DNA from 2 places in the Citrobacter werkmanii genome. Region 2 is predicted to be linked to the other one. Evidence: predicted binding sites of a transcription regulator. Region 2 holds the regulator's gene; the other holds the start of a gene.
What was found. Region 2 encodes LexA, which represses DNA repair genes until DNA is damaged. Its sites were predicted from a motif close to TNCTGTATGTACATACAGNA; they were not measured.
Positions count from the first base shown of each region.

Region 1: dinG (ATP-dependent DNA helicase DinG) is a predicted target of LexA. The motif match lies at 4,589-4,608, and genes of this name have one in related genera.

Region 1 is NZ_CP044101.1:1,877,092-1,885,026, forward strand. It holds gene rhlE (ATP-dependent RNA helicase RhlE) at 1-633, shown strand, start outside; gene FOB24_RS09525 (GntR family transcriptional regulator) at 701-1,435, opposite strand; gene FOB24_RS09530 (class-II fumarase/aspartase family protein) at 1,638-2,990, shown strand; gene FOB24_RS09535 (DASS family sodium-coupled anion symporter) at 3,024-4,445, shown strand; gene dinG (ATP-dependent DNA helicase DinG) at 4,623-6,773, shown strand; gene ybiB (DNA-binding protein YbiB) at 6,802-7,770, shown strand; gene FOB24_RS09550 (malate/lactate/ureidoglycolate dehydrogenase) at 7,934-7,935, shown strand, end outside.
Region 2 is NZ_CP044101.1:537,111-545,045, forward strand. It holds gene ubiA (4-hydroxybenzoate octaprenyltransferase) at 1-594, shown strand, start outside; gene plsB (glycerol-3-phosphate 1-O-acyltransferase PlsB) at 649-3,069, opposite strand; gene FOB24_RS03265 (diacylglycerol kinase) at 3,241-3,609, shown strand; gene lexA (transcriptional repressor LexA) at 3,720-4,328, shown strand; gene dinF (MATE family efflux transporter DinF) at 4,460-5,785, shown strand; gene FOB24_RS03280 (CsbD family protein) at 5,917-6,126, shown strand; gene zur (zinc uptake transcriptional repressor Zur) at 6,168-6,686, opposite strand; gene FOB24_RS03290 (cupin domain-containing protein) at 6,801-7,289, shown strand; gene dusA (tRNA dihydrouridine(20/20a) synthase DusA) at 7,396-7,935, shown strand, end outside.

The sequences.
Region 1 (7,935 bases), 1.3 Mb from region 2:
TCGCAGATGATTGGTCAGGGCAACTGGCAGCAGGTGCTGGTGTTTACCCGTACCAAACATGGTGCGAACCATCTGGCGGAACAACTGAATAAAGACGGCATTCGCAGCGCGGCGATCCACGGTAACAAATCTCAGGGCGCGCGTACGCGTGCGCTGGCCGATTTTAAATCCGGTGATATTCGCGTGCTGGTGGCGACCGATATTGCCGCGCGCGGGCTGGATATTGAAGAGCTGCCGCACGTGGTGAACTACGAGTTGCCAAACGTCCCGGAAGATTACGTGCACCGTATTGGTCGTACCGGCCGCGCGGCCGCCACCGGCGAAGCGTTGTCTCTGGTGTGCGTCGATGAACACAAACTGTTGCGTGATATCGAGAAGCTGCTGAAAAAAGAGATCCCGCGTATTGCAACGCCAGGCTACGAGCCAGACCCGTCTATCAAAGCTGAGCCGATTCAGAACGGTCGCCAGCAGCGTGGCGGCGGTCGCGGCCAGGGCGGAGCAGGACGTGGCCAGCAGCCGCGTCGTCAGGATGGCGGCGCGCCGAAAGGGAAACCGCGTAGCGGCGAAGGCAAACCGGCAGGCGATAAGCCTCGTCCACCGCGCCGTCCGCGCAGACCGTCTTCAGCGCAGTAATTCACCTGCTGTATGGCAGTATAAACATGCTATCCGGTCTACACGTTGTGTAGGCCGGCCAGGTCAATCATTCCCCTGAGCTTTGCGATTTCAGCACGATTGAGCAGGTATAGCGTCCTGCTGGGTGAACAGAAATCGTCGTTTCAAAAACTTTTCCTTCCCTGTCCAGATAGCGGCGCACAATTCTCATCGCCGGAGAATCAGGTGCTACGTTAAGGATTTTTGCCATCTTCTTAGGCACGCCAACTGCCGTAATCGTCTGGTGAACTTCATGACTTTTAATACCGTAGTGCGTTTCGATCAGATCGCTAATTAACGAGTGCGGATCATCGCGGATGTACGTGCGCAGCTTGGCGTAGTCCTTGCTGGCGTAACTGTCGGTCCAGCAAATTGGCGCGTCCGGGTTTTGCGCATCTTCACGGGTACTGGCAATGTGCAGCCATCGGGAACCTGGCGGGCAGCCAATCAACTGGGACAACTCTATGTCCGCCACAATCTCATCGATTTTCTTGATGACGCGCAGATTGTTCCTGGCCAGCAGTAGCAGATCCTCAAGATGCGATAGCGGATGATTGACGCTGTTAGCCTTAGGTTCGCAAACGCGGGTGCCTGCGCCTTTACGCCGTGAAATCAAACCTTGCTCTGTTAATTCCCTTAGCGCCTCACGCATGGTGTGGCGGCTGACCTGCCATGTTTCGCACAGTTCCATTTCCGTAGGAAACAGCGAGCCGGGGGCAAAGGTTCCCACCGAAATTTGCTGTGCCAGTTCACGTGCTATTCGCTTGTACAGAGATTCTTTCATCGCAGTTTCATCAAAAAATTAGTGATCTTTATCACGAAAATTTGTACGGACTATTCCCTACATTTCTTATGAATACTATAAATGTCCGTACATTTAAATGTACGGACATTTGATAATGTCTGGACATTGTGGCGGCGTTTGAATATCCAACAAACCGCCGTAAACAAGCATCTTATCATTATCAGATTTTCCAGGGGGATTTATGGCTTCGAATGTACTTGATTCTGTTCTGTTCAGGGATTCTTTCGGCACACCGGCGATGCGCGCGGTGTTTGACGATCGCGAGCTGGTGCGCAAATACGTGGAAGTGGAAGTTGCGTTGGCTAAGGCTCAAGCGCGCTGTGGCGTAATACCTGAGGCGGCGGCGCAGGAAATTGCCGAGAAATGTAATGCCGACACGCTCGATTTTGATTTATTGCGCCATGAAACCGAAATAGTGGGGTATCCGATCCTACCGCTGGTGCACCAGATTTCTAAACAGGCTGGCGAGTCCGGCGGCTATGTGCACTGGGGGGCAACCACTCAGGACATTATGGACACCGCGGTAGTCCTACAAATTCGTGATGCGTTCACGTTAATTGAGACCGATATAAACAAACTTCGTGCGACGCTCGCAGACCTCGCACGTCGCTACCGTGATACGCCAATGGCCGGGAGAACCCACTTACAACAGGCTTTGCCCGTGACCTTCGGTTATAAAGCGGCCATCTGGCTGGATATGTTTGAACGCCACGCGGAACGTCTTACCCAGGCGCGTCCTCGTGTTCTGGTCGGCGAATTTGCGGGTGCAGCTGGTACGCTGGCATCGCTGGGGGATAAAGGGCTGGCGGTACAAAAAGCGATGATGGAAGAGCTTGGACTGAATGTTCCAACGTCCACCTGGCACGTCGCGCGTGATGGTTTTGCCGAAGCGGTTAACTTGTTAGCGGTGATTACTGGTTCGCTGGGTAAGATTGCCTACGACGTAATGTTGCTGGCAGCCAATGAGTTTGGCGAGCTGTATGAGCCGTTTGTTAAAGGGCGTGGCGCCAGCAGTACCATGCCGCAGAAACGCAACCCGATCTCCAGCGAACTGATGCTGGCCTGTGCTAAAGGCGTGCGTCAGCAAGCGGGACTGATGCTGGATGCGATGGTGCAGGACCTGGAACGGGCGACCGGGCCGTGGCATGCGGAATGGATTGCTATCCCGGAAAGTTTCGTCCTCAGCGCAGGGGCGTTGCATCAGGCCAATTTTATGCTGGCGGGGCTGATAGTCGATGAAGCGGCGATGAAACGTAACCTCGGTATGACCAACGGCCTGATTGTGGCTGAGGCGGTCATGATGGGACTGGCGCCATACATCGGTCGTCAGGATGCGCATGATGTTGTGTACGACGCCTGCCGTATCGTCAACGAACAGGGGGGACGACTGGCTGATGTGCTGAATGCGATGCCATCTGTTGCAGAACGACTGGATCCGCAGTTGATTGAGAAACTGACCGACCCGGCAAACTACCTGGGAATGGCACCCGCGATGGTCGATCAGGTGCTGGCCAAATATATGTCGCAGAAATGAAGGTTCTCGGGCTAACGGAATAAGGATATTTTTATGTCAACGAATTCTGTCGCGGGAAAATCCATTCTGGCGTTCCTGATACCGCTGGCGATTGGGGGGATAATTTGGTTTTATCCCGTACCTGATGGTCTGACGCCTCAGGCCTGGCATATGTTTGCTATTTTTGCCGCGACCATTGCCGCCATTCTTACCCAACCGCTCCCTTCGGGGGCGGTAATGTTGATTGCGCTTTGTGTGGTGATTTTTACCAAGACCTTGCCAGAGGCGAAAGCGCTGTCAGGGTTTGCGTCCGGTACAGTATGGCTCATCTTCTGCGCCTATGTTCTTTCTCTGGGGTTTGTCACCTCAGGGCTCGGGAAACGTATCGCGTATAAAATGTTATCGCTATTTGGCGGCAGTAGCCTGGGTATCGCCTATTCGCTGGGGGTATCTGATCTGATTATGGCTCCGGCAATGCCGTCAGTGACAGCCCGTTCCGGAGGGATTATTTTCCCTATCACTCGTTCAATCAATGACGTATTAGGTTCGGCTCCGGGAGTAACCGGCAAGCGTATTGGTGATTTCTTAACCATGGTGTGCTTTCAGTTTACGCCCATTACCGGGGCGATATTCCTCACCGGGATGGCGGCAAATCCGCTGGTGGCGAGTCTGGCTAAATCCTCATTAGGCGTCGAGATAACCTGGGGCGGGTGGTTTGTTTCCGCTGTTGTTCCTGCGATGGTCTGTTTCTGTTTGATGCCGCTTCTGGTCTATAAGTTGCTGGATCCTGAGCTTAAACGTACGCCAGAGGCAAAAGCGATGGGTAAGCAGGCGCTCGGTGAACTCGGTGCGATGAGCAGTAACGAGAAAAAGGTCGCGTTTGGCTTTGTGTTGGCATTGGTCGGCTGGGGCACCAGCTTAATCACGGGATTATCGGCAACCTCGGTCGGACTGGGATTGGCCGCTTATCTTTTCGCCTCTGGCGCAGTCAGTTGGAAAAGCCTGCTCAATGACCATGCAGCGTGGGACACGGTAATCTGGTTTAGCGTCATTATTAGCCTGGCGACCGGTCTTGCCGATCTGGGCTTTATTAAATGGATGACGATAAAACTGGGCAGCGGTATTCAGGGATTTGGCGCGATAGAGTCCTTTGTTTTGCTGGGGATCCTGTATATTTATGTCCACTATCTCTTTGCCACGGCGACCGGCCATGTCGCTGCGCTGTATGCCCCTTTTGCGGCCACGGCGATCGCTGCTGGCGCACCGCCGATGATGGTGGCGATCTGCTTTGGTATCTTCAGTAATCTGATGTGGGGCAATACGGAATACGGTGGTGGACCTGGCCCCATCTATTTTGCCCAGGGCTATTTTGAACGCCCGCGCTTTTACAAAATCAACCTCTGTGTGGTGACGGCAAATGTCATTATCATTTTTGCCGTGGGTATGCTGTGGTGGAAGTTACTGGGATATTATTAGCCGACGCGTTTATTCGGCCTGCAATGTACCTGACTGTAGGCCGAATAGGGTGTAAGCCGCCTTCCGGCAATTTAAGTCCGCGCTGCGAAGCGCTTTCCAGAATGGGGGAAAAAGGTACATCCAGCGCCTGAAATGTGCCACAATAGTGGCTGTTTATACAGTATTTCAGGTTTTCTCATGGCACTTACGGCTGCGCTGAAAGCGCAAATTGCCGCCTGGTACAAGGCGCTTCAGGAACAGATCCCCGACTTTATCCCCCGCGCACCGCAGCGGCAGATGATTGCTGACGTTGCGAAAACGCTCTCCGGGGAAGAAGGGCGGCATCTGGCGATTGAAGCGCCGACTGGGGTGGGGAAAACCCTGTCCTATTTAATTCCGGGAATCGCCATTGCCCGGGAAGAACAAAAAACGCTGGTGGTGAGTACCGCCAACGTCGCCTTGCAGGATCAGATCTACAGCAAAGATCTGCCGTTACTGCGCAAAATTATTCCTGACCTGCGTTTTACCGCCGCGTTCGGTCGTGGGCGCTATGTCTGCCCGCGTAACTTAGCGGCGCTTGCCAGTACCGAACCTAATCAGCAGGATCTGCTGGCTTTTCTCGACGATGACCTGACGCCAAATAACCAGGAAGAGCAAAAGCGCTGCGCCAGGCTGAAAGGCGACCTCGACACCTATAAATGGGACGGGCTGCGCGATCACACGGATATCGCTATTGATGACGGACTTTGGCAACGCCTGAGCACCGATAAGGCCAGCTGTCTGAATCGTAATTGTCACTATTATCGTGAATGTCCTTTTTTTGTCGCCCGCCGTGAGATTCAGGAAGCCGAAGTGGTGGTTGCCAACCATGCGCTGGTGATGGCCGCCATGGAAAGTGAAGCTGTTTTGCCGGAGCCGAAAAACCTGCTGCTGGTGCTTGATGAAGGACACCACTTGCCGGACGTTGCGCGCGATGCGCTGGAGATGAGTGCGGAAATCAGCGCCCCCTGGTATCGACTGCAGTTGGATCTGTTTTGTAAGTTAGTGGCTACCTGCCTTGAGCAGTTTCGCCCCAAAACCACGCCGCCGTTGGCAAATGCTGAGCGTCTGAACGGCCACTGCGAAGAACTGTATGAACTGATTTCTTCACTTAACAATATTCTTAATCTGTATATGCCTGCCACCCAGGAAGCAGAACACCGTTTTGCGATGGGTGAACTGCCAGCGGAAGTAATGGAGATATGTCAGCGCCTGGCGAAGCTCACAGAAATGCTGCGCGGTCTGGCTGAACTGTTCCTCAACGATCTCAGCGAAAAAACCGGCACTCACGATATTGTGCGTCTGCATCGGGTTATTTTGCAGATGAACCGGGCGCTGGGTATGTTCGAAGCGCAAAGCAAGCTGTGGCGGCTGGCCTCGCTGGCGCAGTCGTCAGGCGCTCCGGTGAGTAAATGGGCGACGCGTGAAGTGCGTGACGGGCAGATCCACGTCTGGTTCCACTGCGTGGGGATCCGCGTGAGCGATCAACTGGAAAGACTGCTGTGGCGCAGCGTACCACATATTATCGTTACCTCCGCCACGCTGCGCTCGCTCAACAGCTTTTCGCGTCTACAGGAGATGAGCGGCCTCAAAGAAAAGGCCGGTGACCGCTTCGTCGCGCTGGATTCTCCGTTTAATCATGTTGAGCAAGGCAAAATTGTTATTCCTCAGATGCGCTACGAACCGTTGATAGAGAACGAAGAGCAGCATATTGCGGAAATGGCTGCCTATTTCCGCGAACAGCTGGAAAGCAAAAAGCATCAGGGCATGCTGGTGCTGTTTGCCAGCGGTCGGGCGATGCAGCGTTTTCTTGAGCACGTCGCCGATCTACGTCTGCTGTTGCTGGTCCAGGGCGATCAGCCGCGCTATCGTCTGGTGGAGCTACACCGCAAACGGGTACAAAACGGTGAGCGTAGCGTGCTGGTGGGTCTGCAATCTTTTGCCGAAGGTCTGGATTTGAAAGGCGACCTGCTGACGCAGGTGCATATTCATAAAATCGCCTTTCCGCCAATCGACAGCCCGGTAGTGATCACCGAGGGTGAGTGGCTGAAAAGCCTGAATCGTTATCCTTTCGAAGTACAGAGTTTACCGGCCGCATCGTTTAATTTAATCCAGCAGGTCGGGCGACTCATCCGTAGCCACGGCTGCTGGGGGGAAGTCGTTATTTATGACAAGCGTTTATTGACCAAAAACTACGGCAAGCGTTTACTGAATGCGTTACCCATATTTCCGATAGAGCAACCTGCTGTGCCAGACGTTATAGTAAAACCAAAAGAAAAAGCGAAACCCACGCGCCGCCGCAGGCGTTAACGATGTGAGCAACAGCAAGGAGTTATCGATGGATTACCGCAAAATCATCAAAGAGATTGGGCGAGGGAAAAATCACGCGCGTGACCTGGATAAGGATACTGCTCGCGGACTGTACACCCATATGCTGAACGGCGATGTACCAGAGCTTGAGATGGGCGGCGTACTGATTGCGTTACGTATTAAAGGCGAGGGTGAAGCGGAGATGCTGGGCTTTTACGAAGCGATGCAGAATCATACTATTCGCTTGACGCCGCCGGTTGCTAAACCCATGCCCATTGTTATTCCCAGCTATAATGGCGCACGCAAGCAGGCGAATCTGACTCCGTTGCTGGCAATTTTACTGCACAAGCTGGGCTTCCCGGTAGTGGTGCACGGCGTCAGTGAAGATCCAACCCGCGTGCTGACAGAAACCATTTTCGAACTGATGGGCATTACGCCAACGCGGCATGCGGGGCAGGCGCAGGCAAAACTCGATGGTCATGAGCCGGTGTTTATCCCGGTGAGCGCGCTGTGCCCTCCGCTGGAGAAACAACTGGCGATGCGCTGGAGAATGGGCGTGCGTAACAGCGCGCATACGCTGGCTAAACTCGCCACGCCGTTTGCTGAAGATGCCGCGCTGCGTCTTGCCAGCGTGTCGCATCCGGAATATGTATCGCGCGTGGCGAAATTCTTTAGCGACATCGGTGGCCGTGGCTTGTTGATGCACGGTACAGAAGGCGAGGTGTATGCCAACCCGCAGCGCTGTCCGCAGATAAGCCTGATCGATTCATCCGGTGTGCGAGTGTTGCAGGAGCGTCAGAGTGAGATGCCCGACGAGCCGGTACCGCTGCCAGTGGCAAAAGATCCGGAAACTACCGCGCGCTGGATTGAACGTTGTCTGGCCGGTAGCGAGCCTGTTCCGGCCTCGTTGAAAATTCAGATGGCCTGCTGCCTGGTCGCAACCGGCGAATCTTCCTCGCTGGCTGAAGGCCTTGCTCGCGTCGGGCAAAGCTTCTAATTTTCTTGTTCCCCCCGACAGGTCATTTACCAGGCCTGTCGGTTCATCCTTTGCATCAACGTGAAATTTCTGCACGTTTATTGATCTCCTGACTGCCGTGGCGCAGCATAGTTTGTTGAAAAATAAGAAACACAACAAACACGCGACACAACAGGAGATAACAAT
Region 2 (7,935 bases):
AAAGAAGCCCGAACGCTGTTTGTCGTACTGGTATTGCTGGCCTTCCTGCTGGTATTGACGCTTAATACGATGACCATTTTGTTGTCCGTTGCGGCATTAGCGCTGGCGTGGGTTTACCCGTTTATGAAGCGCTATACGCATCTGCCGCAGGTGGTGCTGGGGGCGGCGTTTGGCTGGTCGATCCCGATGGCGTTCGCCGCCGTGAGCGAGTCCGTACCGCTGAGCTGCTGGCTGATGTTCCTCGCCAATATCCTCTGGGCGGTGGCCTATGATACGCAGTATGCAATGGTTGACCGCGATGATGACCTGAAGATCGGTATTAAATCGACCGCGATTCTGTTCGGCCAGAACGACAAGCTGATTATTGGTATTCTGCAGGTGGGCGTGCTGGTGCTGATGGCGCTGGTGGGCTGGTTAAACGGGTTGGGGCTGGGCTATTACTGGTCTCTGTTAGTGGCTGGGGCGCTGTTTGTGTATCAGCAGAAACTGATCGTCAACCGTGAACGTGACGCCTGCTTTAAAGCGTTTATGAACAATAACTATGTTGGTCTGGTGCTGTTCTTAGGCCTGGCAATGAGCTACTGGCATTTTTGAGTTTGGCTTAGCCTGCAAAATAAAAACCGGTCATTTCGACCGGTTTTTTTATGCTTACTCGCCTTGTGTGGCGCTCTCGATGGTCAGACGCACATCCGACGTGACCAGTTCGGCCAGCATCTGATAGATCTTCATCGTCTCTTCCGGTTCGGCATCTCCGGTATCGCTGATATATCCCTCGTCACGCAGCGTCAGCACCAGAGAGCTGAACACGGCCTTGTCGAAGAATTCCGGCGCGTTAATGCCGTGCAGGACAGAAAGACGCTGAGCCACGGTGCGGCTCTCTTTCTCCAGCGTACCACGGTTGATAGATGGGTTAGCGCTCAGTAGCCAGAAGGTAATAGCGTAGCGCTGCAACGTCTCACGAGCACCCGCCGCCAGCAGTTGTAGCGTACGGGAGCGGGCCGGATTGATATGCAGTTCGTCATCGTCCAGGGTGATGAGTCCCTGGCGCTGCATTTCGCTGGCCAGTTCGTCGATCACGCCAGCGAGTTCGTCACGCTCCCAGCGCAGAAACAGCTCCGCTTTCAGCATTGGGTATAGCGCTTCAATATGCTGCAGCAGCGCAGCGCGTGAAATATGACGATGCTGGGTTACGATGGCCGCCATTAACGAAGGCAGAACCAGCATATGCGCAATGTTGTTGCGGTAGTACGTCATCAATACCGCCTGCTCGCGCGGCAGAATGATGATGTCGCCAATGGTGTCTTTCTCGACCTCAAACTTGTTCATCTGCAAGGCATGGTCAATTAGTTCACTGGCGCTCTGCGCAGGAACCGTCGCATCCGGGGCATACGGTACGTTGCGCAGCAGACTCAGATAGCAATCGAGTTGTTCAGTCAACTGCTCACGGGTCAGAGAGCGCTGGCGGGAAGCCAGTAACGCGGTACAGCACAGGTTCATGGCGTTGGCCGCGCCTGCGTTGTTAATGCGTACCATCAGATCGGCGGCAATGTTATTTACCGTCGGCGTCAGCCAGGCAGGACGGATAGACTCGATAGGATCGATAGATTCACGCCACTCCGGCACGTGCTGGTTGAGGTAAGTCATCAACGGCATCGGCTCGCCAAAGTTAACGTAACCCTGACCCAGATTACGCAGCTTGCTTAAGCCACGCAGCATTTGCGGCAGGCTCTCTTTCTCTTTCGTCGCGCCCCGCAGTTCTTTCGCATACGTGCCCACTTCCATGACGTGCTCGTAGCCGATGTAGATCGGTACGAGGGTAATCGGACGCGTACCGCCGCGCAGCATCGCCTGAATGGTCATCGACAGCGTGCCGGTTTTCGGGTCGAGCAAACGACCAGTACGTGAACGACCGCCTTCGACAAAGTACTCAACCGAGTAGCCGCGGCTGAACAACTCGCCCAGGTATTCGCGGAAAACGGTGGAATAAAGCTTGTTGCCCTTGAAGGTACGACGAATAAAGAACGCGCCCAGGCGGCGGAAGATCGGACCTGCTGGCCAGAAATTCAGGTTGATGCCTGCCGCGATGTGCGGCGGAACCAGACCCTGATGATACAGCACGTACGACAGCAGCATATAGTCCATATGGCTGCGGTGGCACGGAACATAGACGATTTCGTGGCCATCGTGCGCCAACTGGCGTACACGCTCTGCATTATGAACGTTAATCCCCTGATACAGACGGTTCCAGGTAAAGCCCAGAATACGGTCTGTCAGACGGATCATCTCGTAGGAGAAGTTGGCGGCAATCTCTTCCATCAGCGCTATCGCATTTTGCTGCGCTTTTTCGTGGGAGATTTTTTTACTGCGCGCTTCATCTTCTACCGCGCGCGCGATAGCTTTTGAGGCCAACAGCTTGTTAAACAGATCCTGACGGGCAGGGAGGCGCGGACCGACTGCGGCCAGGCGCTGGCGAGCAAAGTGCATACGCGCTACGCGCGCCAGCTTCTGGGCGATAATTTTATCTGTACCGTGTTCATCCGCCATGCGACGCAGGGAAACCGACGGGGAGAAGCGGACAAAGCTGTCGCGACCCAGCCAGGACACAGCAAAGAATTTTTGTACGCCGTTCAGCATACGCAGCGGCGGGTTGACCTCGCCTTTTTCACGTCCAGGCGCACGGCCAAACATTACCGAAACCGGCACCATCTGCACATCCAGGTCTGGATTGCTGCGATGCAAGTCGAGGTAGTTATGGAACAGCTTAATAGACTCTTCTTTTGGCGTGTAATAGGTGAAGACACGTGGGCCGCCGTGAATAAACACGTAGCGCGGCAGTAGAGTTCCGTCTATCTCCAGCGGTTCCAGGGGATCCGGGAGATCGTGCGCCAGACATTGGGCGCGCAGCGTCAGCAAGTCTGCTTTGGAGTTGTACGGTAGGACGTACATAATGGGGCGAGAAGTATCGAGCCCCAATTCCGGTGCGGGTTCCGCCGGAATAGACTTGCTTTTTACCAGTACGCTTAATGGTAAATTCAGTAATTTGTAGTAAATTCGTGGCCAGCCGGACATAAACGATGTAAAGCCTCTGGTTAATAATGCAAATGCGCTGCAAGGATATCAGAAAGTTTAGTGAATTTCTGGTGTATCCGGTCATACTTCGCGCTGCTTTGCCACACCCTGAAACAAACGGGGTAACGTTACAATGACATTGACGCTAATAATGTAAAAAGGTTCTTTTTGATGGCCAATAATACCACTGGATTCACCCGAATTATCAAAGCTGCAGGCTATTCCTGGAAAGGTTTTCGCGCCGCATGGATTAATGAGGCGGCATTTCGTCAGGAAAGCGTTGCCGTTCTGCTAGGCGTTGCCATCGCCTGCTGGCTGGACGTCGACGCCATTACGCGCGTGTTGCTGATTGGTTCCGTGATGCTGGTGATGATCGTTGAAATCCTCAATAGTGCGATTGAGGCGGTGGTTGATCGTATCGGTTCCGAGTACCACGAACTGTCTGGTCGTGCGAAAGACATGGGGTCGGCGGCGGTATTGCTGTCGATTTTTGTCGCCTTGATCACCTGGGGCATCCTGTTGTGGTCGCATTTGCGATAAAGATTCCACAACTTCATCATTCTCCTGTTTTTTTGCGCAGTTTGCGGTTCCAAAATCACCTTTAGCTGTATATACTCACAGCATAACTGTATATACACCCAGGGGGCGGAATGAAAGCGTTAACGGCCAGGCAGCAAGAGGTGTTTGATCTTATTAGAGATCACATTAGCCAGACAGGTATGCCACCGACGCGTGCGGAGATCGCGCAGCGTTTGGGGTTCCGTTCCCCAAACGCTGCTGAAGAACATCTGAAAGCGCTGGCGCGTAAAGGCGTGCTGGAAATTGTATCCGGCGCATCGCGTGGTATTCGTCTGTTGCAGGAAGAAGAAGAAGGTTTACCGCTTGTCGGTCGCGTTGCGGCAGGTGAGCCACTTCTGGCGCAGCAACACATCGAAGGCCATTATCAGGTCGATCCTTCACTGTTCAAACCGAACGCCGATTTTCTGCTGCGCGTCAGCGGTATGTCGATGAAAGACATCGGGATTATGGACGGTGATTTGCTGGCCGTGCATAAAACACAGGATGTGCGTAACGGTCAGGTTGTTGTCGCACGCATTGACGACGAAGTGACGGTGAAGCGCCTGAAAAAACAGGGCAACAAGGTTGAACTCCTGCCAGAAAACAGCGAATTCAAACCCATTGTGGTCGACCTGCGCGAGCAAAACTTCACTATTGAAGGGCTGGCGGTAGGCGTCATTCGTAACGGGGAATGGCTGTAATACTCTGTTGAGTCCCTGTAGGCCGGATAAGACGTTTGCGTCGCCATCCGGCAACTCGCCCGGTGGCGCTGCGCTTACCGGGCCAGGGCAACATCTTCCAGTACCTCTAACTTCTTTTCAGGCTCCATTTCATGCCTTTCTTTACCTCCTCCGACAAAGCACTCTGGCGTCTTGCCTTACCGATGATCTTCTCCAATATCACCGTTCCCTTGCTGGGATTGGTCGATACCGCGGTCATTGGTCATCTGGATAGTCCGGTCTATCTTGGCGGCGTTGCCGTTGGCGCCACCGCGACCAGTTTTCTCTTTATGCTGCTGCTTTTTTTACGTATGAGCACCACAGGTCTTACCGCCCAGGCATTTGGCGCGAAAGATCCGCAGGCACTGGCGCGTGCGCTGGTGCAACCGCTAATGCTGGCGCTGGGGGCGGGGCTGCTTATCGCACTGTTTCGTACGCCGATTATCGATCTGGCTCTGCATATTGTCGGGGGAAGTGAAGCGGTACTGGAGCAGGCCCGACGTTTCCTGGAAATCCGTTGGTTAAGCGCACCCGCGTCTCTGGCGAATCTGGTGCTGCTCGGCTGGCTGCTTGGCGTTCAGTATGCGCGGGCGCCGGTTATCCTGCTGATTGTCGGTAATGTTCTCAATATTGTGCTCGACTTATGGCTGGTGATGGGCCTGCATATGAACGTGCAGGGCGCGGCGCTGGCGACGGTCACCGCCGAATATGCCACCTTGCTGATCGGTCTGTTAATGGTACGCAAAGTCCTGCATATGCGCGGAATTTCGCTGGCAATGTTGAAACAGGCCTGGCGTGGCAATTTCCGCCGCTTACTGGCGCTTAACCGTGACATTATGCTGCGCTCGCTGTTGCTGCAGCTCTGTTTTGGTGCCATTACGGTGCTGGGCGCGCGCCTGGGGAGCGATATCATTGCGGTAAATGCCGTTCTGATGACCCTGCTGACCTTTACCGCCTACGCGCTGGACGGGTTTGCCTACGCCGTTGAAGCGCATTCTGGTCAGGCCTATGGCGCACGGGATGGCAGCCAGTTACTGGATGTCTGGCGCGCAGCCTGTCGACAGTCCGGTCTTGTGGCGATTCTGTTTTCGCTGGTTTATGCCCTGTTTGGCGAGCACATTATAGCGTTGCTAACCTCGCTCCCGCAGATTCAACTGCTGGCCGATCGCTATCTTATCTGGCAGGTGATTTTGCCGCTGGTTGGCGTCTGGTGTTATTTGCTGGACGGTATGTTTATTGGCGCAACACGGGCTGCAGAAATGCGCAACAGCATGGCCGTTGCCGCCGTGGGATTCGCATTAACGTTACTGGCTTTACCGCTGCTGGGTAACCACGGTTTGTGGCTGGCACTCACCGTGTTTCTCGCCCTGCGCGGGCTTTCACTGGCCTTTATCTGGAGGCGTCACTGGCGCAACGGGACGTGGTTTGTTGAAGCCTGACGGTTAAAAATTCTGAATAGTGAATCGAATGCCGAATCAGTGACTACACTTATTCTCACGTCCAGCAGAAAAGATAGCGGAGTTGGACGAGATACTCTGGCTATTCACAACCTAACGATGAGGATTTGATGATGAATAAAGACGAAGTCGGCGGCAACTGGAAACAGTTCAAAGGTAAAGTGAAAGAGCAATGGGGCAAACTGACCGACGATGATATGACGGTCATTGAAGGCAAACGTGACCAACTGGTCGGTAAAGTCCAGGAGCGTTACGGTTATGCAAAAGATCAGGCGGAGAAAGAAGTCACTGACTGGGAAACCCGCAATGATTACCGCTGGTAATTAGTCCCCTCCTGAGAGTACAAGGATGTACGCTCTCTGGCTTAGCGACCGACTTTCTTTTTCACCAGAATTGAGTGGTCATGCTGACATTCGCCTGGATGGCGACAGGCTTCAACCTCCACGCATGCCGGGCACAGCCCGTGAGCTTCAATCACGTTATGCCGCAGAGCAAAACCCATTTTTGCCGCCAGCATATGCATGATGTCTTCCACACCTTCCGCACACTCTTCTTTTACCACGCCACAGCGATCGCAAATAAACATCGCAGAACTGTGGGTCGGTTGATCGAACAGGTGACACAGCACGTAGCTGTTGGTCGATTCCACTTTATGTACAAAACCTTGTTCCAGCAGAAAATCGAGCGCACGATAAACGGTCGGTGGCTTGGCCTGCGGCTCGGTTTCCCGTAGCAGGTCGAGCAGGTCATAAGCGCTAATAGCGCCTTCCTGCAGGCTCATCAGGCGCAGCACTTCGAGGCGCTGTGGCGTTAGCCGCACGTTGCGTTGCGCACAGAGTTTTTCAGCTTGAGCCAATAACTCCTGCGTGGTGGTTTTGTCCATTTGGCGCCTCGATTTGTGTGAAAGGTTAATCCCTTACTTTATCATGTTCTGCTTAAAACGCCGAGATCCGCCGCCGTGTGCTATACCTGACGCATCGTATTCTGGAGAATCCACATGAAAAGACCCGACTGTATTCGCCACTGGCGAGAGGTGGAGGGGGCTGATGACTCCACCTACCCCGACAGCAATGAACTTTTTGCTATTGGCGCGCCGCTTGCCCGTAAACTGGGGTTAGGAAGACTAGGTATTCATCATGAACGCCTGCCGCCGGGGCGTCGCACATCTTATCCTCATGCCGAAAGCGATGAAGAAGAGTTTATCTATGTGCTGGAAGGTTATCCGGAAGCCTGGATTAACGGCTATTTATGGAAGCTCGAACCTGGCGACAGCGTCGGTTTTCCGGCAGGAACCGGGGTATGCCACACCTTTATCAATAACACCAGTGAAGAGGTGCGCTTGCTGGTCGTGGGTGAGGCAAACAAAAAATATAATCGCATTTATTACCCGCTTAACCCGGTCTATGCCGCCACGCGCGAGGATCGCTGGGTTGACCATCCGCCGCAGTTTTTTGGCCCACATGACGGCAAGCCGGGGCGCAAATAACGCTCTGTGAGAATATGCTGTGCGAGCCACGATGATGGGGCGCACTATCGCATCGGTCTATGCTATAGTAGCGCCCCTTTTTTAACCGGATGCTTGAATATTCGCCATGCTGCCTGAATCTCAGTCTACCGCTTTTCCCGCTCATCGTTTTTCTATCGCGCCGATGCTCGACTGGACGGACAGACATTGCCGCTACTTTTTGCGCTTACTGTCCCGCCAGACGCTGCTGTATACGGAGATGGTGACTACCGGCGCGATCATTCATGGTAAAGGCGATTATCTGGCGTATAGCGAAGAAGAACATCCGGTCGCGTTGCAACTGGGCGGGAGCGATCCGGCTGCGCTGGCGCAGTGTGCGAAGCTCGCTGAACAGCGGGGCTATGACGAAATTAACCTCAACGTGGGTTGTCCTTCCGACCGCGTACAGAATGGCATGTTTGGCGCCTGTCTGATGGGGAATGCGCAACTGGTCGCCGATTGCGTCAAGGCGATGCGCGATGTGGTGTCGATTCCGGTGACGGTGAAGACCCGAATCGGCATTGATGATCAAGACAGCTACGAATTCCTGTGCGATTTCATCAACACGGTATCTGGCAACGGCGAATGCGAGATGTTCATCATTCACGCCCGCAAGGCCTGGCTGTCC